2 regions of the Pseudomonas sp. NPDC089996 genome follow, and region 2 is predicted to be linked to the other one. Evidence: riboswitches for the same ligand, from Rfam matches in the RefSeq annotation. Region 2 holds a riboswitch; the other holds the start of a gene.
What was found. Region 2 has a riboswitch for cobalamin ahead of ACIPW4_RS13580 (ABC transporter substrate-binding protein). Riboswitches for the same ligand answer to the same signal wherever they lie in the genome.
Positions count from the first base shown of each region.

Region 1: it holds a riboswitch for cobalamin, as region 2 does, so the genes downstream of both, ACIPW4_RS21545 (CbtB domain-containing protein) here and ACIPW4_RS13580 (ABC transporter substrate-binding protein) in region 2, are expected to answer to the same signal.

Region 1 covers NZ_JBIVGA010000013.1:96,058-106,923, reverse strand. The annotation lists gene ACIPW4_RS21590 (LacI family DNA-binding transcriptional regulator) at 190-1,209, shown strand; partial or broken gene ACIPW4_RS21585 (PAS domain-containing protein) at 1,267-2,106, shown strand; gene ACIPW4_RS21580 (methyl-accepting chemotaxis protein) at 2,149-2,643, shown strand; gene ACIPW4_RS21575 (transporter substrate-binding domain-containing protein) at 2,618-5,902, opposite strand; gene ACIPW4_RS21570 (response regulator) at 5,916-6,530, opposite strand; gene ACIPW4_RS21565 (DUF1272 domain-containing protein) at 6,745-6,987, opposite strand; gene cobM (precorrin-4 C(11)-methyltransferase) at 7,049-7,801, opposite strand; gene ACIPW4_RS21555 (cobalamin biosynthesis protein) at 7,832-8,224, opposite strand; gene ACIPW4_RS21550 (CbtA family protein) at 8,242-8,934, opposite strand; gene ACIPW4_RS21545 (CbtB domain-containing protein) at 8,942-9,127, opposite strand; cobalamin riboswitch at 9,237-9,459, opposite strand; cobalamin riboswitch at 9,530-9,741, shown strand; gene cobW (cobalamin biosynthesis protein CobW) at 9,842-10,866, shown strand, end outside.
Region 2 covers NZ_JBIVGA010000006.1:354,517-365,382, forward strand. The annotation lists gene ACIPW4_RS13535 (TonB-dependent receptor) at 1-1,831, opposite strand, end outside; gene ACIPW4_RS13540 (DUF2946 family protein) at 1,900-2,310, opposite strand; gene ACIPW4_RS13545 (ParA family protein) at 2,425-3,201, opposite strand; gene uvsE (UV DNA damage repair endonuclease UvsE) at 3,435-4,457, opposite strand; gene ACIPW4_RS13555 (hypothetical protein) at 4,522-5,001, opposite strand; gene ACIPW4_RS13560 (GNAT family N-acetyltransferase) at 5,111-5,620, shown strand; gene ACIPW4_RS13565 (OprD family porin) at 5,606-6,952, opposite strand; gene ACIPW4_RS13570 (ABC transporter ATP-binding protein) at 6,971-7,759, opposite strand; gene ACIPW4_RS13575 (FecCD family ABC transporter permease) at 7,756-8,769, opposite strand; gene ACIPW4_RS13580 (ABC transporter substrate-binding protein) at 8,769-9,779, opposite strand; cobalamin riboswitch at 9,888-10,089, opposite strand; gene ACIPW4_RS13585 (DUF1624 domain-containing protein) at 10,118-10,866, opposite strand, start outside.

The DNA of each region.
Region 1 (10,866 bases), on a different contig from region 2:
TGAGACAGCGCTGTCTCGTCGTCGACGAAACGCCACCTCCCCGGTGTTATTGGTCTTGTCCTTACGCAGTATGGACGCTTGGCAGAGCGCTGCAGTGGCCGCTGTCAAAGATTACATTGCCTGCGTCCTGAGACAGCGCTACCTTAGTGGCCGTTCCCCATTCCTGCAAGTAGTAAAATTACAACACCCATGGCTCGAACAGGCTCTCGCACTACAGGTCGTCCCACGCTGGCTGAAGTCGCCAGGCTTTCCGGGGTTTCCCCGATCACCGCCTCGCGCGCCTTGCGCGGGGTCAGCACGGTTGCCCCGGAGTTGGCAGAAAAGGTCATGGCCGCCGCCGCGTCGCTGGGTTACGTGGCCAACCCTGCGGCGCGGGCACTGGCGTCGGCGCGCAGCCAATCGGTGGTGGTGCTGATCCCTTCGCTGTCCAACCAGCTGTTCATCGATACCCTCGAGGCCATCCACGAGGTGATGCGCCCGCGTGGGCTTGAAGTGCTGATTGGCAACTATCACTACGATATCGACGAAGAAGAAAACCTGATTCGCAATTATCTGGCCTATCAACCCTGCGGTATGCTGCTCACCGGCTTCGATCGCAGCGATGCGTCGCGGCAGATGCTGGCGGCCAGCGGTGTGCCCTGCGTGCACATGATGGAGCTGGGGGGAGACACCGGCGCGTTGTCGGTGGGCTTCTCCCAACAGCAGGCCGGGCGTGCCGCTGCAGCGCACCTGATCGGGCGTGGCCGGCGGCGCCTAGCCTTCATTGCCGCGCAGCTTGACCCGCGGGTGATGCAGCGCGCCGAAGGCTTCCGCCAGGCCCTTGCCGAAGCCGGCATGCAGGCCACCGAGCTGGAGATCCTGGCGCCGCAACCGTCCTCCATTGCCTTGGGCAGCGAGCTGTTCAGCCAGTTGCTGGCGCAGGCCCCCGATGTCGATGGCATCTTCTTCTGCAACGACGACCTTGCCCAGGGCGCGGTGTTGCAGGCTTTGCGTCAAGGCATCGACGTGCCGCGCCAGGTGGCCATGGTCGGCTTCAACGACTTGCCCGCTTCAGCGCACATGGTGCCGCGCCTGACCTCCATCCGCACGCCTCGTGCAGCCGTTGGTCGGGGGGCGGCGCAGGCGTTGCTGGCATTGCTCGATGGCAAACGGGTCGCCATCGAGCAGCAGGACCTGGGTTTCGAGTTGATGGTGCGCGAAAGCTCGTGAGGTTTGCCAACGTCTTGCGCTAACCGCCTAATTACAAAGTAATGGCAACTGGCTTGCATGGTACCAATGGCGATCTATGCTCAGGAAACTCTGCGCATCGAGGATCCTGGCCCCATGTTCGATTTCCATCGCAAGTCCGACCTGATCGAGATTCAACGCGCACGCCAGGCATTGGCTGAAACTCAAGCCAAGCTTGCCGCGATAAGTCGTTCCATGGCGATGATCGAGTTCGCCCCCGACGGTACCATCCTCGGGGTCAATGCTCAGTTCTGCCAGGCCATGGGCTACACCACCGAGGAACTGATCGGAAAGCACCACCGGCTGTTCTGCGACCCGGGCTATGCCAAAAGTGCCGAGTACCAGCAGCTGTGGCGGGAACTGGGCGAGGGCAAGGCGATCAGCGGCACGTTCGAGCGGGTCGACAAGGCAGGCCGTGAAGTGTGGCTGGAAGCCAGCTACATGCCTGTGCTCGACGACCACCAACACGTCACCAGCGTGATCAAGGTGGCAACCGATATCAGCCAGCGAGTCAAGGACGAGCATGAAAGTGCAAGCCTGCTCAAGGCCATCGGGCGCTCCATGGCGGTGGTCGAATTCACCCCGCAGGGCCGAGTGATCAAGGCCAACCAGAACTTCCTCGATACCATGGGCTATCGCCTGGAAGACGTGCAGGGCCGCCACCATGGGCTGTTCTGCCATGCCCATGAGCGCGAATCCGGCGAATACCGTGAGTTCTGGGCTTCGCTCAACCGTGGCGAGTACCACTCGCACCGCTTCGAGCGGGTCAACAAGCAGGGCCAGACGGTTTATCTCGAAGCCTCGTACAATCCGATCTTCGACAGCAAGGGTCGGTTGTACAAGGTAGTCAAATTCGCAAGCGACATCACCGCCCAGGTCACTACCCAGCAGAGTGCTGCAGAAGCGGCCCATGCCAGTTCGGTGCAGAACGATGCCAGCGCGCGCAAGGGGACCGAGGTGGTGCAGCAGACCGTGGAAGTCATCGAGCAGATTTCCCAGGAGCTCAATGATGCCGCGCGCAGCATCGATGCGGTGAGCAAGCAGTCCGATGTGATCGGCCAGATCGTGCTGACCATCCGCGGTATCGCCGACCAGACCAACCTGCTGGCATTGAACGCCGCCATCGAAGCGGCGCGGGCCGGTGAGCATGGCCGTGGCTTTGCCGTGGTTGCCGATGAGGTGCGCAGCCTGGCGGCGCGCACCAGCAAGGCGACACTGGAGATTGTCGATGTGGTGCGGCAGAACCATGACCTGTCGCTGACCGCCGTGGCCAGCATGCAGTCGAGCCTGACGCGGACCGGCCGAGGCGTTGCCCTGGCCAACGAGGCGGGGACGGTGATCATGGAGATCCAGCAAGGCTCCCGTCACGTGGTCGACGCCATCAGCCAGATCAGCTCGACGCTGCAATTGCACTGAGGGTATCGCCCAGCTCCTGCAACAAGGCCTGCAGGCTTGCTTCCAGCTGCAGGCGCAAGGTCTCCGTCGGCAGCCCTCGGTCATGGGCGTGTTCGATGGCCTCGCACGCCTTCACGACCCCGCGTACCCGCAGCATCCTGGCGCCCCCTTTGATGCGATGGGCGAGGGCGCGCAACGTGTCAGGGTCACCCGCGCCACCCAGCGCTTGCAGCGCGGCAAGGTCTTCACGGGCGCTTTGCGTCAGTTGTTCGAGCAGGCGCCTGGTCAGCTGCTGGTCATCCTGAGTCAGGTGGCGTAGCTCGTTCAGGTTGAATCCGCTCGGCCTGGACGCTGCCAGCGGCTCGCCCGTGCGCGCGTGCGGCACGTGCGGCAGGTGAGCCTTCAGTGTCTGCAGCCCGATGGGCTTGAACAGGCAGTCGTCCATGCCACTTTCCAGGCAGCGTTGACGTTCTTCGGCCTGGGCATTGGCCGTCACCCCGAGAATGCTGCAGGCGGGCTGTCCGCGTTCCTGCTCCAGCTGCCGCACCTTGCGGGCCAACTCATGGCCGTCCATCACCGGCATGCTGCAGTCGGTGATGACCAGGTCGAATGCGTGCGCTTGCCACAAGGCCAGTGCCATTTCGCCATTTTCGGCCAGTGTCGCCTGATGGCCGAGGCTGTTTAGCTGCTTTTCCAGCAGCATCAGGTTGGCAGGGTAGTCATCGACCACCAGAACGTTCAGTGGCCCGCTGTCGGTTTCGCGGGCGGGCGTTTTTTGCTCCACGGGCGCTGGCGGTGCGCTCAGCGACAGCGACATCTGGACCACTACGCGCGTGCCGACGCCTTCCACACTTTGCAGGTCCAGCCTGCCCCCCATCAGTTCGGCCAAGGTCCGGCTGATCACCAGCCCCAGGCCTGCGCCCTGGCTTGCCCGAGGGCCAGCGGCCTGGGTGAAGGTGTTGAACAGCCGGGCCTGATCCTGGGTGGCAATGCCGATGCCGGTGTCGCTCACGCTCAGCTCGATCAGCGCGGCGTCGCCTGATACCGAGGTTTTGCATGTGAGACGGGCCAGTACTTCGCCGCGATCGGTGAACTTGATGGCGTTGCTCAGCAGGTTTGAGAGGATCTGCTTGAGCCGCAGCGGGTCGGCCAGGACCCAGCGTGGCTCGTCGGGCAGTTCGCTTTGCAGGTGCAGGCCCTTTATCCGTGCGTTGCCGTCGAAAACGCGCAGGGTGCCGCGCACCAGGTCGACCAGGTCGATCGCGACTGGCTGCAAGGTCATGTGCCCGGTTTCGATACGCGAGATATCCAGGATGTCACCGATCAGCCCGAGCAGGCCGATGGCGGAGTCGTGAGCGGTCTGCAGGGTCTGGGTGTCGCAGCGACCAGAACGGTTGTCCTCCAGCGCCAGTTCCAGCAGGCCGATCACCGCATTCATGGGGGTGCGGATCTCGTGGCTCATGGTCGCCACGAAAGCGCTTTTGGTCTTGCTGGCCTGTTCGGCCTCGTCCTTGGCCTCGCGTAGCTGCTCCAGCAGGCCGCGGCTGAACGCCAGTTGTGTCTGGAGTGCGCGCTGAGCCTCGGTGCGCTGGTGGATCAGCTTGCGCAGGTAGCTGTTCCAGAACACCACGCCCGCCAGCAGCAGGGCAGACAGCACCAGCACTTGCAGGGCCAGGGTGCGGTAGTTGCGCCACGGGCTGTCGCTGACCAGGGTGCTGGTACGCCAACGGTTGACCAACTGCTCCAGCTCTTCAGGGGGGATACTCATCAACGCCTTGTCGAGGATGGCCTGCAGCTGTGGCTGGTCAGGCGCCACGGCAAAGGCGGCGACGCCTGGCTCGTCGTCCAGGACACTGGCGATACGCAGGCGCCCGTTGAACACCTGGTTGATGTAGTACGAAGCATTGATATGGCTGCTGAAAGCAGCGTCAGCATCACCGTTGGCCACCGCTTCCATCAGGCCAAGGGGATTGTTCACCATGACCAGTTTCGCCTGTGGAAAGCGCCGCAGGACGTCGGCACGCAGGTGTGAGCCATGCAACAGGGCAATGCGCTGGCCGTCCAGGTTCCCGGCCAGCAGCGCCGAGGGTGCCTGGTTGCGAGTCACCAGTACTCTGGGGCTGACCAGATAGGGGCGCGTGTAACGCAGCTGCGACTCGCGTTCTGTACCGTAGCCCAGTGCCCCGATCATCTGGGCCTTGCCTTGGGCGACTTTCTCGACCATCTGCTGCACCGAGTGCTGTTCGATCAGCTTGAACTGCAGGCCCGTGCGCAGGCTGATCTGTTCGAGCAGGTCGACGGTGATGCCGCTGACATGCTGCTGGGCGTCGTTGAACGTAAGTGGGGCAAGGGCCGTGTCTACCAGCACGGTCACCTTCGGGTGGCGGGAAATCCAGTCCGTTTCTTCATCCGTCAGGGCTGACAGGTGGCGTTCCAGCAACAGGCTGGTATTGCCACTGCTCCAGCGGCGCAGAATATTCAAGCGCTCACTTTCGGTGATCCTGGCCATGGCGGCATCGACCAGGCGGCGCAGTCGCGGGTTGCCATTGGCGAAAGCGAAGGCGAACTTGCCGGGTTCCATCTGGCTGAAGTGGTCGATCTTCACTCTGCCCTGGTAGCTCTTGCCTATCAGGAAATCGGTACTGATGGCATCGCCCAGATAAGCGTCCGCCCCACCCATCTCGACCGCTGCCAGCCCCGCGAGCGTCGAGCGATACAGGCTCAGTTGTGCCTTGGGGTAAAGTGCGCGGACGGTCTCGCCCGGCAGGTAGTGGTCGACCATCGCCAGGCGCAAGCCTGCCAGGTCCTTGCCATCCTTCAGCAGGCTGTCCGCGCGCGTCACGATCACCGGCAGGTCATCGGCGTAGGGCAGGCTGAGGCTGAGCTGGGCATCGGCCGCTTCAAAGGCATTGGAGCTGCCCAGCAAATCGATCTTGCCAGCGCGCAACGCGGCAATCGCTTCATGGCGGCTGGCGTAGCGCCTGACGTCGACGGGTACCCCCAGTTGTTCGGCGATCAGCCCGGCATAGTCGGCAGTGAGACCCTCGTAATCAGCCAGGCTGACGTTGATTTCGAAGGGCGGGTAATCCGGCCGCGAACTCCCCAGCACCAGGCCACCGCGCTGTTGTAGCCACTGGCGGTCGGCAGCATCGAGCGGCAGCGGTTGTGCGGCACTGGTGGCGCGTGCCAGCAGATGCCGTGGTTCGCCGTCGGCGAGGGCCATGAACGGGCCGCAGGCAAGGGTGATGAACAGGGTCAGGCCGGCCAGCACACGTTTCATGGTGCCCGGTCGCTCAGTTGACGTGGTTGCGTTTGGCCAGGTCAACCATTTCCACCAGTGACTCGGTCTTGAGTTTTTCCATGATGCGGCCGCGGTAGGTGCTGATGGTCTTGGCACTGAGGTTCATGCAAGTGCCGATGTTCTTGTTGTTTTCGCCGCGGGTCAGACGTCGCAATACTTCCATTTCGCGATTGGAAAGGCTGCCCAGGCGCTCCGGCTCGCTCTCCAGGGTGTTGCTGTTCACCGACATCTGCGGAAAGGTGGAGTAGCCCTTGATCAAGGCTTTGAGGGCGAAGACCACGGCCTCGAGGTCTTCGCCTTTGGTAACGAATGCACCGATGCCGGCATCCAGACAGCGGCGTACGTAAAGATCGGTGGCTTGCCCGGTCAGCACCATGATTTTCGGTGCTGGCTCCTGTTGCTGCAGGCGCTTGATGACTTCCATGCCATCCAGGCCGGGGAGCCCTATGTCCAGCACCACTACATCCGGGCGCAGGTCGCGCACTTTCTGCGCCACTTCACTGCCATTGTCGACCTCGCCGACGATACGAAAGCGCTCACGCTCGAGCAGTATGCGCAAGGAAAAACGGACGATGGCATGATCATCAACGATCAGCACGGTTGTCATGTCACTAACTCCTGTCGGAATGTGGTCGGTTTCCTGAAGCATTCAGGAATACGTCTGCAAGCTTTTTCTGCTGTGCGGCACGATACGACCATTCCGGATCCGTGGTAATGGCGAGTATAGATGTGTTGAACAAGCGAACCGGTATTGTGGAAATTTCCTACAAGATAAGTGTTACAGGCATCGTCGCAAGAGACGATACCCGTGTTGGCGAGGGTCAGGCGCAGGGCGGGTGAGGCTTGAGGACGCGCTGGGTAGAGGCGGGGTTGTTGCTCAGGGCAGGGCCCACCCGCGTCGGGCGTGCCAGCAGCTGGCCGCCGCAATTCGGGCAACGCCCCTGCAGGCGGCTGTCAGCGCAGTTGCGGCAAAAGGTACATTCGAAAGAGCAGATCATGGCGTCAGGGCTGTCGCCCGGCAGATCGGCATCACAGCACTCGCAATTCGGGCGTAGCTCCAGCATGGGTATCCCTCCGGTCGGGTGGAAAGCGCAGTCTGCTCCGCCTCTCATCGCCTTGGCAATGCTAGTCGCCGGGACGGTACAGGTGGGCGTGGCCGGCGCGGTACAGCGCCGATTCGCTGAACGGCGCATCGCCCAGCACATGGCCGACAAGAATCAGTGCGGTGCGACGAAAGCCCTTGCTGGCAACCTGTTCGACAATATCGGCCAGCGTCCCGCGCACCCAGTCCTGGTCTGGCCAAGTGGCACGATGCACCACCGCGACCGGGCAGTCGGTGCCGTAGTGAGGCAGCAGTTCTTCTACGATGCGTGGCAGGTGCTTGACCCCGAGGTGGATGGCCAGGGTGCTGCCATGGCGGGCCAGGTCAGCGAGCTGTTCGCCTGCGGGCATGGGTGAGCTGTCGCCGTAGCGGGTGAGGATGACCGTCTGCGCGACTTGCGGCAGGGTCAGTTCACAGCCAAGCAGCGCTGCACTGGCGGCGGTGGCCGTGACCCCTGGGATGATCTGGTAGTCGATGCCCAGTTCGCGCAGATGCCGGATCTGCTCGCCAATGGCACCGTACAGGCTCGGGTCACCACTGTGCACGCGGGCCACGTCGTGGCCCTTGGCATGCGCGGCACGGATGGCGTCGATGATCTGTTCGAGGTGCAGTTCGGCGCTATTGATGACTGTCTCGGCCTGATGGCCCTCGAGCACCGCTGCGGGTACCAGGGAGCCTGCGTAGATGATCACCGGGCACTGACGGATCAGGCGCTGGCCCTTGACCGTGATCAGTTCCGGGTCGCCGGGGCCGGCGCCGATGAAGTAGACCGTCATGGCAAATCCTTGGACAGATGAAAGAAGCGATTATCCGGCGCAGGCCAGCGCCAGGGTAGCGGGGCCGAGCACCTGCCGCGCTACCCGGAGCGTGGCGCTTGTGTGGCTGAGGCTGGCCAGTGCCAGTGCCGTGCTCTCGGCTACGCCCCAGCATCCGCTGTGCGCGTAGGCGACGGCCGAGCGGTGGCTGAGCAGTGGCTCGAACGCCAGCAGTTGCCCCGCTTCGAAAACCACCAATGGCAGTGCGTGACGTGCAGCGAGCTGTTGCAGGCCTGGTTCATCGCCTTTGCCGGCGATGCTGGCAATGCCACGAAGTGCTGCGGCGCTCAGGCCATGCCGCTGCAGCACTTCCTGCAGCAAGGTGTCCAGGGCCTCCACCGGGCAGCCGCGGCGGCAACCGAAGCCGGCGTACAGCGCCGGCATGGGTAGGGCGATGGCCATCAGGCGTGGCTGGAGCGGCGATACAGCCAGGCGCTGAGCAGGCCCAGGGCTACCCAGAACACTGCGTTGGTCAGCCAGGACGCGATCTTGAATTGAGCTTCCAGGGCTTGCGGGGCCAGGCTTTCGTGAACCTCCGGCTGCGGCGCGCCGATCAGGTGCGGTACCACCAGCAACACGGCGCCCAGTGCCTTGAGCACCCCATGGCGTGCAAACACCAGCAGTGCCAGGCCCAATGCGGTCGCGGCTGCAGTGCCGATCCACCAGCTCTGGCGCTGACCGAGGTCGGCGGCAGCCGTCCCTGGCAGCTCTGGTGGCAAGCCCAGGGTGGGCGCCAGGCAGAACACGGCGAAGCCGGCCAGCCCCCACAGCGCGCCGGTACTGGTGCGCCCCGGTTCGCGCAGGCTGTAAAGGGCGGCGAGGATCAGCGCGAAGCCGACGGCCACCACCAGATTGCCACCGGTGGTCGAGAGGATGCGCTGCCAGCCATCTTCGGGCGACCAGGCTTCTTCGCTGTGGCTGTGGCCAGCGACGGCCTCTTCGCCGTGGTTATGGTGTTCGGCGGCAGGGGCGGCCGATTCGTAGGTTTCCGCCTGGAGGATCAGCGGTGCGACCCAGAAGCTTTGCAGCAGGGTCAGCAACAGGGCGGCGAGCAGGCCGCTGAACCCGGCAGTGCGGGCGATACGCTTGATCATGGCAGCCTCAGTGGCAAGGGAAGGCGGCGCTGTGGCGGGTGTCGTGCGCGGCGTTGTGCACGGCTTCGATGTGCGAGAAGCCGGCAAAGTAGACCAGGCACAGGCCGAGCAGGCTGGCGCCGACGGCGATGACCACGCGCTGGCTGAGGGGGACGGGCGTAGCGATGCTGTGTTTGGCACTGGTGACGGGCATGACGCGTTCCTCTGCTTTGCTTTTTTATAAAGACAATGGGGCAATGGACAAGCGCGGCAGCCCCGGGTGCGAGGCGCCCGGGGGAATGCGACAGCGCCCGCCCACCGCGGGGTGTTCATGAACGACAGGCCGGTCTCCGGGCTTGCGAGGAGGAGCAGGGCTCCTTTGAAAGCATCACCTTCCCATGCCGGACTGCGTGGCACAGTGGTCTGGACGCTTCGCTCGCTTACCGTTGCGGGGGCAGCACCGGATTTGCCCGGCCCTGGCGAGGGCCTGCGACGCACCGATTTCCCGTTTCACCCCATAGGGGCACCTGACGCAAGGCGTAAGGAGAGCACGGGGCGAGAGTGCCGTCAAATGGTTGCTGAACCATCATTCGGTTGACCACCCGCCACCCCCCGCGTAGCCTTGCGGCTTCGAGGTTCTTCGGCCATGCCGAAGCTAAGACGGGAACGCGGTACACGCCGCGGCTGCCCCCGCAACTGTAGGCACCGATAACGGATCGACACAGCCACTGCGCCCAGGCGCGGGAAGGCGTCATCCCGCCAGATGCTTCCCCGTGAAGCGCTGGAACGGTGCAAGCCAGGAGACCTGCCTCGAGACGATTTCGACTTTCAACCGGGCGGGGTGATCCGGTGGCGAACGAGCCCGGCCGGCCTGGCCTGTGGCTTTACGTCCCGTGTGCCCGCGCCAACCTGCCAAGGGCAACGCGACATGAAAACACTGGCCAAGCTCCCCGTCACCATCGTCACCGGCTTCCTCGGCTCGGGCAAGACCACCTTGCTCCGCCACATGCTCGACAACGCCCAGGGCCGCCGCATCGCGGTCATCGTCAATGAATTCGGCGAACTTGGCATCGACGGCGAAATCCTCAAGCAGTGCAGCATCGGCTGCACCGAGGAAGAAGCCAGCGGCCGTGTCTATGAACTGGCCAATGGCTGCCTGTGCTGCACCGTGCAGGAAGAGTTCTTCCCGGTGATGCGCGAACTGGTCGCCCGCCGCGGCGATCTCGATCACATCCTCATCGAAACCAGCGGCCTGGCGCTGCCCAAGCCGCTGGTGCAAGCCTTCCAGTGGCCGGAAATCCGCAATGCCTGCACCGTTGACGCCGTCATCACTGTTGTCGACAGCCCGGCCGTGGCCGCCGGCACCTTCGCCGCCTACCCCGAGCAGGTCGACGCGCAACGCAAGCTGGACCCCAACCTGGACCACGAATCGCCGCTGCACGAACTGTTCGCCGACCAGCTGGCCAGCGCCGACCTGGTGGTACTGAACAAGGCCGACCTGATCGACGCCGCAGGCCTGGCCAAGGTCCGTGCCGAAGTGGCCGAAGAGCTGCCGCCCGCGGTCAAGGTAATCGAGGCCAGTCGCGGCCGACTGCCGCTGGACGTGCTGCTGGGCGTAGGCGCCGAGTCCGAGGCGCACATCGATGGCCGCCGCACCCACCACGATTCCCACCATGACGGCGACGATCATGACGATCACGATCACGACGCCTTTGACTCGATCTCCATCGACCTGCCCGAAGCCGACGAAAGCCTGCTGCTCGATGCCCTGACCCAGCTGGTCGTGGAGTTCGGCATCCTGCGCGCCAAAGGCTTTGCGGCCATCCCTGGCAAACCGATGCGTCTGCTGGTGCAGGGTGTGGGTACCCGTTTCGACAAACACTTCGACCGCGCCTGGCGCGCCGACGAGCCACGCATCACCCGCCTGGTGCTGATCGGCCAGGACCTCGACGC
Region 2 (10,866 bases):
GCGATACCGACACACCGTTGACCGCTTCGTTGAACGCATCGTACTGCGCGTCGACATAGGCATAGTTGCCCTCGGCCAGCAGCTTGGGCGTGACCTGCAGCCGCCCGGACAGCTCGATGCCACGTGACGTCTGCTGCCCGGCCTGGACGGTCAGGTTGGGGTTGCTCGAATCGCGCACGGCAAAGTCCTTGCGCACGATCTGGTACAGGGCCACGGTCGCCGCGCCGCGCCCCTCGAGGAAATCGAACTTGCTGCCCACTTCCCATTGTTCGCCCTTGGACAGGTCGAAGGTGGCGACGTTGGCGTAGGTGGCCGCCGCCAGCGAACCGGCTGGCAGGTCGGCGGCGGTGCTGTACTGGGCGTAGACGCTGGCCGAGGGTGTCAGTGCGTAGGTCAGGCCGATGCGCCCGGACAGCGGCTCCCAGCGCCGTTCGAAGAACGCGGGCGAAGTCGGTGTCACCGCGCCGTAGTTGGTCACCTCCATGTCCAGGTAGTCGTAACGCAGGGCCGTGAGCAAGGCCAGGCGTTCGGTCAGTTGCAGGCGGTTCTCGGCGAACACCGCACGGTTGCTGGTGACATGCCGGCGCTGCTTGGTCAGCCCGGCATTCACTCCGGGGATGTCGTAGAAGCTGCCTGGTTCGAAGTGGTCCGGGTCGACCACATCGGTCCAGCTTCCGGAGGTCGGGTACACGCTCTGGCGCATGTGCGAGTAGTCCAGGCCCAGCGACCACTGGCTGGCCAGGCCGAACAGCTGATTGTCATGGCGCAGTTCGATGCGGTCACCCAGCACGCTCTGTTCGTGGCGCTGCAGGTAGGGGCTGGCACGCTGCACATTGCCGCCGCTGGTGTAGCTGTAGCGCTCGACATTGCGGTAATCGCGCTGGGCGCTGTAGTGGTACAGGGTGTTGTGCACGCTGGTGCTGTCGTTGACCTGGTAATCGAGCATCGAGCGCAGCCAGCGCACCCGCTGCTCGTAGCGCCCGTCGCCGACGTTGTAGTTCTCGAAGCGGCGGCTGTTGTCGATCTTCATGGTGCTGCGCCCCGGCAGGATCGGTGCGCCCCAGTACGGGCTGTCTTCGCGGTCCTCCTGGTACTCCAGCGCCAGGGTATGGGTCAGGTCGGGGGCCAGGTCGCTGAGCAGGGAAAACGCCAGGCTGTCGGTCTTGCGCTGGTTGCGGTCGATGTAGCCGTTGCCGTCGGTATGGCTGAAGTCCAGGCGCATGAAGTGACGGGCATCGGCCGGGTTGCTGGCCAGGGCCTGATTGATGCCGAAGGCCACTTCCGAGTCGTCGTAACTGCCGTAGCGCACGCGGCCATCGATGATCTGCTGGTCGCGGCTGGCGGTCTTGGTGATGTAGTTGATCGAGCCGCCCACGGCCCCTGCGCCATGCAGGAAGGAGGAGGGCCCGCCAAGCAGCTCGACGCGGTCCAGCATCCAGGCATCCACCGGCCGCGTGGCGCTGCTGTAGCCGAGGTTGATGCCGTTGTAGAGCTGGCTGACCTGGTTCTGGGTAAAGCCGCGGTAGCTGACGAAGCCGCCGTAGCCGGGGTTGGCCGAGGCGTTGACGCCGGTCATGGCGTTGATCACATCCTGGCTGTCCTTGGCGCCACGTTCTTCAATGATGCGCCGGTCCGATACGCTGACCGAGGCCGGTGTTTCCCGTGCTGTGAGGCCTAGTCGCGAGCCGGTGTGGATCGGCTCGTCCAGTTGCACGCCGGAGGGTGCATCGCGGTCGCCATCGACGGTGGTGGCGCTGAGTTCGACGGCATCATCCGCCCAGGCGAAGGTGCAGGTGCCCATGAGGAGCACCAGGGAGGTATTGCGGAACATGTTGTTGGGTCTTCCACGCAAAGGTCATGGCTGACGGCGAGCACGCAGGCAGGCGCACCCGGCTGACGTCAGGCGAAATGATCGAGGGCTGCGGGGGTGTGGGCAGGGGGCGCGCGGGGCGTGAGGGCAGGGCGTTGGTAACGGGGCGGCGGTTGCGCCCAGCTGCGCACGACGATGGGCGAGGTGGCAGCGGTTTGTGCTGGGCCGAACCACCAACCGCCGCTGGCGAGCGGCACGGCCAGGCCGAACGAGGAGCACACCGGGCAGTCGAGCTGCGCCATGTGCGAGTCGCCACCGGCACTGTCGAGGTCGATGGCCACGCCATGCTCGCTGTTGATCGAGCAGTAACCGCCTTCCAGCCCGGCCAGGCGCAGCCCGCCCATCTGGCCGTGGTGCAGGCCGCACAGCAACAGGCTGAACAGGACGCTGGCGTAGAGCGTCCAGGCAGTCAGCGTGCGGGTGTGCCGGGTGAGGTTCATGGCGGCGAATCTATCACCCGGACGAACGGCAGGGTAGTCTTTTGAGTGCAGCGTCTGGGGGCTGCTTTGCAGCCCAATCGCGACGCAAGGCCGCTCCCACAGGGTTGTCGCAGTTCAGGCCGCGCGTTCGAGCACGTCCAACAGCTCGACGAATTCCTGCGCCAGTTTGTGGCGTGGCGCCATGTGCACCAGCGGTACCGAAACCTGGTGCGATTCGCGCATCTTGATCGAGCTGCTGAGGTACACCGGCAGCACCGGCAAGCCTTCATTGCGCAACTGTTCGACCAGGGTCTGGTGCAGCGCGGTGCGCCCGGCGAACTGGTTGACCACCACGCCTTCCACCTGCAGCGCCGGGTTGTGGTCCTGGCGCAGGTCCTCGACCTCGGCCATGACGCTCAGCAGCGCGTGGCGCGAGAAGCTGTCGCAGTCGAACGGAATCAGCAGGCGTTCGGCGGCCACCAGGGCGCTGAAGGTGTAGAAGTTCAGCGCGGGCGGGGTGTCGATGTAGATCCGCTCGTAGTCCTCGCCCAGCTCCACCAGCAGCTTGCGCAGCTTGTTGATCTTGAACTTGCTCTCCAGCTTGCTCTGCAGATCGCTGAGGTCGGGGCTGGCGGTCACCAGGTGCAGGTTGTCGTAGCGGGTTTCGGTGATCGCCACGCGGTGCTTCTTGCCTGAGGCGGTCACTGGCGAGAGGGTCTGGCGGAAGAAGTCGGCGATGCCGGCGGGGATGGCGTCGTCGGTCAGCCCGGTGAGGTAGTAGGTGGCATTGGCCTGCGGGTCCAGGTCGACCAGTAATGTGCGATAGCCTTCGGCGGCGCTGGCCGCGGCAAGGTTGCAGGCGATGCTCGATTTGCCGACGCCACCTTTCTGATTGAAAACCACACGACGCATGAGACGCTCATCCATGAAGAGGGAAAATGTCAGGTTGGGGTCAATCCTATGACTGAAACACGACAGATTTATGACAAGTCTTGAAACAATAGTTAAGTTCATCTTTTTTGAACTGCAAGCGGTCTGTTCCGGCCTCTTCGCGGGCAAGCCCGCATACAGATACTGCGCATCACTCGAGGGCAATGTTGTCCCTGTGGGAGCGGGCTTGCCCGCGAAGGCCGGAACAGGAGAACTCAGTTCGCCGGTTCGACATAGCGCCGGTAGTAGTCCCAGGTCGCCAGGTTCTTGTCCTTGGCCTCGAACATGATGTCGAAACGATCGACAAACTGCAGGGCGTAGCGGTTGGTCCAGTCGTTCCACATCTGCGCGCTGTGCGCATACAGGTCACGCTTGTTCACCTTCTCCAGCAACGCCGGGATGGTCAGCTTGCAGTCAGCGTCGAAGCCCAGCGCCATCAAACTCTCCGGCGGCTGTGAATAGTGCATGGTCGGCCGCACTCCGCGCCAACTGTCGATGACCCGTGCCACGCGCGGGTCGTGCGGGCTGATGTAGTCACCCTCGTGGATCCAGCAGTGGTGAATATCCAGCACTACCGGCGCAAGGTCGGCCAGTGCCAGGCAGTCGTCGACGCCATAGGTCTTTTCGTCGTTCTCGAAGGTGATCACGTTGCGCGCCACCTGCGACAACCTTGGCCACACCTGGCGCACACCGGCAGCGCCAAGGCGCCCGGCGATATGCACATTGCACTTGAAGTCCTGAAAGCGCTGGCCGAAGCCCATCATGCGGATCATGTCGGCGTGAGACTCGAATTCGGCCAGGCTGTTTTCCACCACCTCAGGGCGGTCCGAGCCGAGCACGCAGTACTGGCCGGGGTGGAATGACAGGCGGATGTCCTGCTCCTGGGCCAAGGTGCCGATGGCCGCGAAGCGTTCTGTCATCAGGGCCTGAAATTCGGCGTCGCCATAGATCGGCGCGACGCTGGGGTGGCTGTAGAGCGGCAGCAGATCACTGCTCAGGCGCACCATGTGCAGCGTCGGCGGCAGTTCGCCGACATAGGCCAGCAGGCGCAGTTGCGCATCGAGATTGTGCTGCACCAGCTCCAGCAGCTTGGCCCGGGCCGCTTCCCGAGTCGCGCTGGACAGCCAGCGCAGCGTAGTGGTGCGCGGGTTGAAAGTGCGCTCGATGGCCTCCAGCGCTTTCACCGACAGGCTGCGGTGAGGGTGGCGGTACATGCAGGCGAAGCCGAGGCGGGGCATGGTCGGTCTCCCAGAGGCAGGATGTTCGTTGGACCCGGCAGCCGGGTGAACGATCGGTTTGAAATCAGCTGCCCGGCTTTTCCAGGGTCTCCAGCTCTTCTTCAACCTGCTGCATGCGCTGCTCGGCCAATGCCTGGGTCTGCTTGTCCCGCGCCGTTTCGCGCATCAGCCCGGTGAGCTTGTCGCTCAGGCGCTTGCCTTCCTCGGTTTCTTCCAGCGCCTTGGCCTTGGCCGAGTCGCGGGTGGCGGCGACAATGGTGGCGAACTCGGCATCGCTGAAGTTCTTCTCACTGTAGAGCTTGAACAGGTCCTGGCGCTGGTCCTCGACGGTGAGGTGCTTGCGCAGGACGTTGCCGATCGTGGCTTCATCGAGCTGCGGGTGGGTGCGGGTGAGCAGTGTGGCCATGCGCTCGATGTTGTGGTCGTAGGCTTCCTGCAGCGGCAGGTTGGCCACAATCTGCTGTTCTCGGGAGGGCTTCTGGTCGCAGGCGGCGAGGGCGGTGATCAACAGCAGGGATAACAGCAACTTCTGGATGCGGGGCATGAGGTGGCCTTGGGCGCGTTTTGCAGAGAGGGGATTATAGCGGTGTCGGGTTGCCAGCCAGCAGTCATTGAGGTAGAAAACCGGTCGCTCAAGACAGGTCTGCAAGCCCATGACCCACTGGACCATCCAACCGCCGGCGCATGACGTTATCAACGAAGTCGTGGCCTTCATCGACAATGCCCGCCGCGGGCTGTTTCCGATGCTTGCCGATTCACCGTTGCCCAGGGACCTGGCCCATTTCGCCGAGACCTACCTGGAAGGCAATGGCCATTTTCTCGAAGCCCGCGACCAGGGCCGGTTGATTGCAGGTGTCGGTTACCTCCCCTACGACCACCGTTTCGCCCAGCTCGACTACCAGGGCAAGCGCGTAGTCGAGGTGGTGCGCCTGTTCGTGCTGCCCGAATACCGCCGTCATGGCCTGGCAGCGGCTTTGTTTGCCGCCTTGCGGGAGCACGCCCGCTGCGCTGACGTGGAATGCCTGTACCTGCATACCCACCCGTTCCTGCCCGGCGCGATCCGCTTCTGGGAGCGGCAGGGCTTTGCAGTGATCGATGTGGAAAACGACCCGGTGTGGCGCACGACGCATATGGAGCATTGGCTCATCTCAGAAACCGCCTGACAACGGCCATTCCACCGCCAGGCGGATCTGGTCCCCATCCAGCTCCGCCTGCGCCGAATTGCCCCGGTGCACGTTGTGCCGCAACGAGAACGTGGTGTCCTTGGCCTTGCCGCTCTGCACCACATAGCGTGCCTCGAGGTCGCGCTCCCAATGCTTGCCACCCTTGCCATACCCCAGGTAGGCATAACCGCCATTGGGGTCGACGTGGCTGCCGTCGATATCGAAGCCGCGTACATACAACGCGGTCAGGCTCAGCCCTGGCACGCCGTAGCCGCCCATGTTCAGGTCGTAGCGTGCCTGCCATGACTTCTCGTTCGGGGCGTTGAAGTCGGACATCTGCACGGCGTTGGCAATGTAGATGGCGCCGCGGGTGACGTAGTCGAACGGCGTGTTGCCATCCACCTGCTGCCAGCCAAGGCTGAAACTGTGCGGGCCTTGGCTGTAGCGCGAGACCAGGCTCCAGGTGGTGTTGTCGATACGCCCGGACAGCGCCTTGCCGGTGTCGGTGGTGCGGTACAGGTTGAGGTCCAGGGTCAGGCTGCGGCGGTCGTCCAGCGCATGGGTGAGGGTGCTGCCGAGGTAGTGCTGGTTCCAGCTGTCTTCGTAGCGCGAGGTGTACAGGCTGCCGCTGAAGGCGGCGCCAGGGTTCCACACCAGGCCGGCGAGGTCGAAGCTGTTGCCCTGGCGGCCATCGGAGTAGTTCACCACGAAGCCCTGGTCGTGGCTGGATGCGTTGCGGTCGGTGCTTTCGTTGAAGTGGCCGGCAACCAGCTTGAGGGTATCGATCTCGCTGCTGGTAAGGAACAGGCCCGTGGCCGTTTCCGGCAGCAGGCGGCTGTCGGAGGAGCTGAACACCGGCGTCTTCACCCGTTGTTCGCCATACGACAGCACGGTGTTGGACAGCCGCAGCTTCAGCGCCGCGCCCCCCCGGCTGTATTCGTTCTTCGGATGGCCGTCGTTGTCCAGGCCCAGCAGCCGCGCCTTGCCGGCACGGCCGCCACCACTGTCCAGTTGCACGCCCTGATAGGCGTGGGCATCAACGCCGACGCCGATCAGGCCCTGAGTGAAGCCGGACTGAAAGGTGCCCATCAGGCCGTAGGCCCATTCTTCTGCCATGCCATTGCGTTCGCTGCGCGGCTTGTAGGCATTGCGTGCGCCGCTGTTGCGCCCGCCGTGTTTGTAGTCGCGCTGGTCGTAGACGGTGCGGTTGAGGATGTTCCAACTGCTGTCTTCGACCAAGCCGTTGCTTCGTGACTGGGCCGAACCTGCCTGGGCGAACGGGGAGAGGATTGCCAGAGGCAAGGCGAGCACGGCAGTGGGGCGCAACAACATGCGGGAACTTCCTGTCATTCAAGGGGCGCGAAAACGCAGGATGCGCGCGCCGTCGAAGGGGTCGGTGAGGTAGTGGGCGTGTACGCCGAAGGTGCTCAGCAGGCGCTCGGGAGTGAGCACATCCAGCGGCTTGCCGAGGGCGACCAGGTGGCCTTTGTCGAGCACTGCCACGCGGTCGCAGGTCAGCGCTTGGTTGAGGTCGTGCAGGGCCACCAGGGTGGTCACCGGCAGTGCCTGAACCTGTTGCAGCAGGCTCAGCTGGTGCTGGATGTCGAGGTGGTTGGTCGGCTCGTCGAGCAGCAGCACCTGTGGCCGCTGGGCCAGGGCGCGGGCGATGTGCACGCGCTGGCGCTCGCCGCCGGACAACGAACCCCAGAGGCGTGCTCGCAGGTGCTCGGCATCGAGGTCGGTCAGGGCCTGCTCGACGATGGCGCGGTCTGCCTGGGAAAAGGGGGCCAGCGCCGACAGCCACGGTGTGCGGCCAAGGGCAACGGCATCGAACACGCTGATCGCATCCAGGGTGTCGGCCTGCTGCTCGACCAGCGCAATGGTTTGGGCGATACGCCGGCGCGGCAGGCGTGCCAGTGGCTCGCCAAGCAGCTGAACGCTGCCGGTACCCGGTGTGCGCAGGCCGGCCAGCAGCTTGAGCAGGGACGATTTGCCTGAACCGTTGGGGCCGACGATGGCCAGGGTTTCACCCGCCACCACGTTGAGCTCGATGTTGCACAGCACGGTGTTGCCCGACAGTTGCAGGCCCAGGCCGCGGCACGCGAGTGGCGCCAGTCGCGCGTTGTTCATGACCGTCATGGGCGCCCCCGTCGGCTGACCAGGATCAGGGCGAATACGGGCGCGCCGAGCAGCGCCGTGACCACGCCCACCGGGATCACCTGGCCGGGGATCAGTGTGCGCGACAGGATGTCAGCGGCAATCAGGAACAAGGCGCCGCCCAGGGCACTGGCCGGCAGCAATCGGCTATGGCCAGGGCCCAGCAGCAGGCGCAGGGCATGCGGGATGACCAGGCCGACGAAGCCGATGGCACCGACGATCGAGACCATCACCGCCGTCACCAGCGCCGCGCAGCTGATCAGCAGCAGCTGGCTGCGGCGCACGGCAATCCCCAGCGACGCCGCAGAGTCGGCGCCGAACGTGAAGGCATCCAGCGCCCGACGGTGCCACAGGCACACCACCAGCCCGAACAACGCCACCGGCACGGCCAGCCACACCGACGGCCAGCGCACGCCGCTGAGGTTGCCCAGCAGCCAGAACAGGATGCCCCGGGCCTGCTCGGCGGTGGCCGACTTGGTGATGAGGAAGGCGGTGAGGGCGTTGAACAACTGCGAGCCGGCGATGCCGGCGAGGATCACCTGGGCATTGTTGCTGTCCGGCCCGGCCGCACGGGCCAGCACCAGCACCAGGGCGAATGCTGCCAAGGCACCGACGAAGGCGCCGCCAGACATGCTCAGGGCGAAGCTGCCCAGCCCCAGCAGGCCGACCAGCACCGCGCCGGTCGAGGCGCCGGCGGAAAGGCCCAGCAGGTAAGGTTCGGCCAGCGGGTTGCGCAGCAACGCCTGCAGGATCACCCCACAAGTCGCCAGCCCTGCACCGCAGGCGGCAGCGACCAGCGAGCGGGTCAGGCGGTAGTTCCAGACGATGCCGGCATCGATCGGGTCGACCGGGTAACCGGCCTGCCACAGGTGGTTGGCCAGCACCTGGCAGACCACGCTCGGCGCCAGGTTGGTCTCGCCGATGGCGGTGCCGGCCAGCACGGCTGCCAGCAGAGCCAGCAGGGCCAGGGCGGTGTGTGACAGGGCTTTCATCACGGCGCCGCTTTACCGCTGGCGAAGGCCGCAGACAAGGTCTGCAGGCCACGGAACAGGCGAATGCCGGCCTGCATGGCGTCGGCGTCGAGGATGATGATGCGGTTGTTCTTTACCGCATCCATGTTCTTCGTCACCGGGTCGTTGTGCAGGAATTCCAGCTTTTTCTGGTAGTCGTCGGCAGGGAAGCGACGGCGATCCATGCGCGCGATGATCAGCCAGGTCGGGTTGGCCTTTGCCAGGGTTTCCCAGCCTACGGTCGGCCATTCTTCGGTGGACTCGACCACATTGCGCACGCCCAGGGTACGCAGCATGAAGTCGGCCACGCCCTGGCGCCCGGCAACGTAGGGGTCGATGTCGAGATCGGCGCTGGAGAACCAGAACAGTGCCGAGGTATCGGCCAGATCCTTGCCGTTCAGTTGCTGCCTGGCGCTCTCCAGGCGTGCCTTGAGGTCGGCATTGAGTGCGGCGCCACGGTCCTGCACGTCGAAGATCTCGGCCAGCTGGCTGACGCTTTTGTAGATGCTCTGGACCTGGAACGCTTGCAACCGGGTGCCGTCGGCACCGACCAGGTTGTCCTTGCCTTCGCAGTCCGAAGGCAGCAGGTAGGTGGGGATGTTCAGCTCGGCGAACTGCTCGCGGGTGGCGGCCACGCCCTGGGCGCCGACCATCCATTCGAACTGCACCGCGACCAGTTGCGGGCGCTTGCCGACCACCGCCTCGAAGCTCGGGTCGTTGTCGGCCAGTCGCGGTACCTTGGCATTCAGCGCCTGGTACTCGGGCAGCACGTTGTTGAACCACAGCGAGGTGCCTGCCAGCTTTTCGCCCAGGCCCAGGGCGTAGAGCATTTCGGTGCCGGCCTGGCCGATGGTGACCGCGCGCTCCGGCGCCTGGGCAAAGGTCTGCGGCACGCCACAGTTGTCGACGGTCAGCGGGTAGTGGGTGGCGTCGGCCTGGGCCAGGCCAGTAAAGCTCAAGGCGGTGAGCAAGGCGGTGATACGGGGCAGCATGCTGGGCGATCTCCTATCGGACAGTTCGGGTGAGGAACGCACGGACAGGCATCGCCGAGCCGCTGCTGGCGCAGGGGCAACACAGATGGCCATCCCGGACACCCCGCCGGTTGGTGAATGTTTGCCGGCAGGTCTCCTGACTGGTGCGTCGTCGCCCGGCTCCGGCCTTCCCGGATCGGTTGATCCAGTGGCATCGATGGAGCAGGCTCGGCACCTACAGTTGCGGGGGCAGTTCCGATTGGCACGCCTTGGGGCGCGCCCGGGATTCCCTATTAATTCCGTGGTGGAAACCGGCGGGCCGCATGTTAGACCATCAGGCCGCCGGGCAAAAGGCCAGATCAGAAGTACTTCAGCCAGCCGATGTCGCGCCGGCGCGCCTTGAGCCGGGCAAAGCCGCGCACCGGCAGGTACAGCGCCGCAGCCAGCAGTGCCGCGCTCAGCCACACCGCGCCAATGCCGTCGAAGCCGAAGTAGTCGCCGTGGTTGAGGCCCAACAGCGCCACGCAGGCCAGGTACAGCAGCTTGAGCACGTACAGGTGCAGCAGGTAGAAGAACATCGGCGCCGCGCCGAACACCGCCAGCGTGCTGATCCAGCGGGCGGGTCCGGCGCGCTCGAATGCCCGCAGCAACAGCAGGCCGCAGCCCAGGGTCAGGGCCAGGAACAGCAGCGAGGGTGGGTATTTGGTGATGTTGAAGAAGCTCATCAGTGTTTGGGTGACGGTCGGGTAGCTGCTCCACGGCGCTTCGCCGTAGCCGTTGTAGATGCGCAGCACCATGAAACCGAGCAGGGCGATGACACCGGCCATCAGCAGGCGGTGCTGGCGCTCGCCGGCGTCGCTGCCACGGGCGAACCAGGGGCCGAGGCCGTAGCCCAAGGCAATCACGCCGATCCACGGCAGCACCGGGTAGGAAGTGCGCAGGCGCAGGGTATCGGAAACCTCTAGCCAGCCCCGGTCATGCAGGATCGCCCACGGCACGTGCAGGGCCGATTCCACACCGAAGTGCAGGCCATCGAGCAGGTTATGGCCGGCGATGATCAGCGCGCCCAGGGCGAGCAGGGCAGGGCGCGGCAGCCACACCAGCAGCG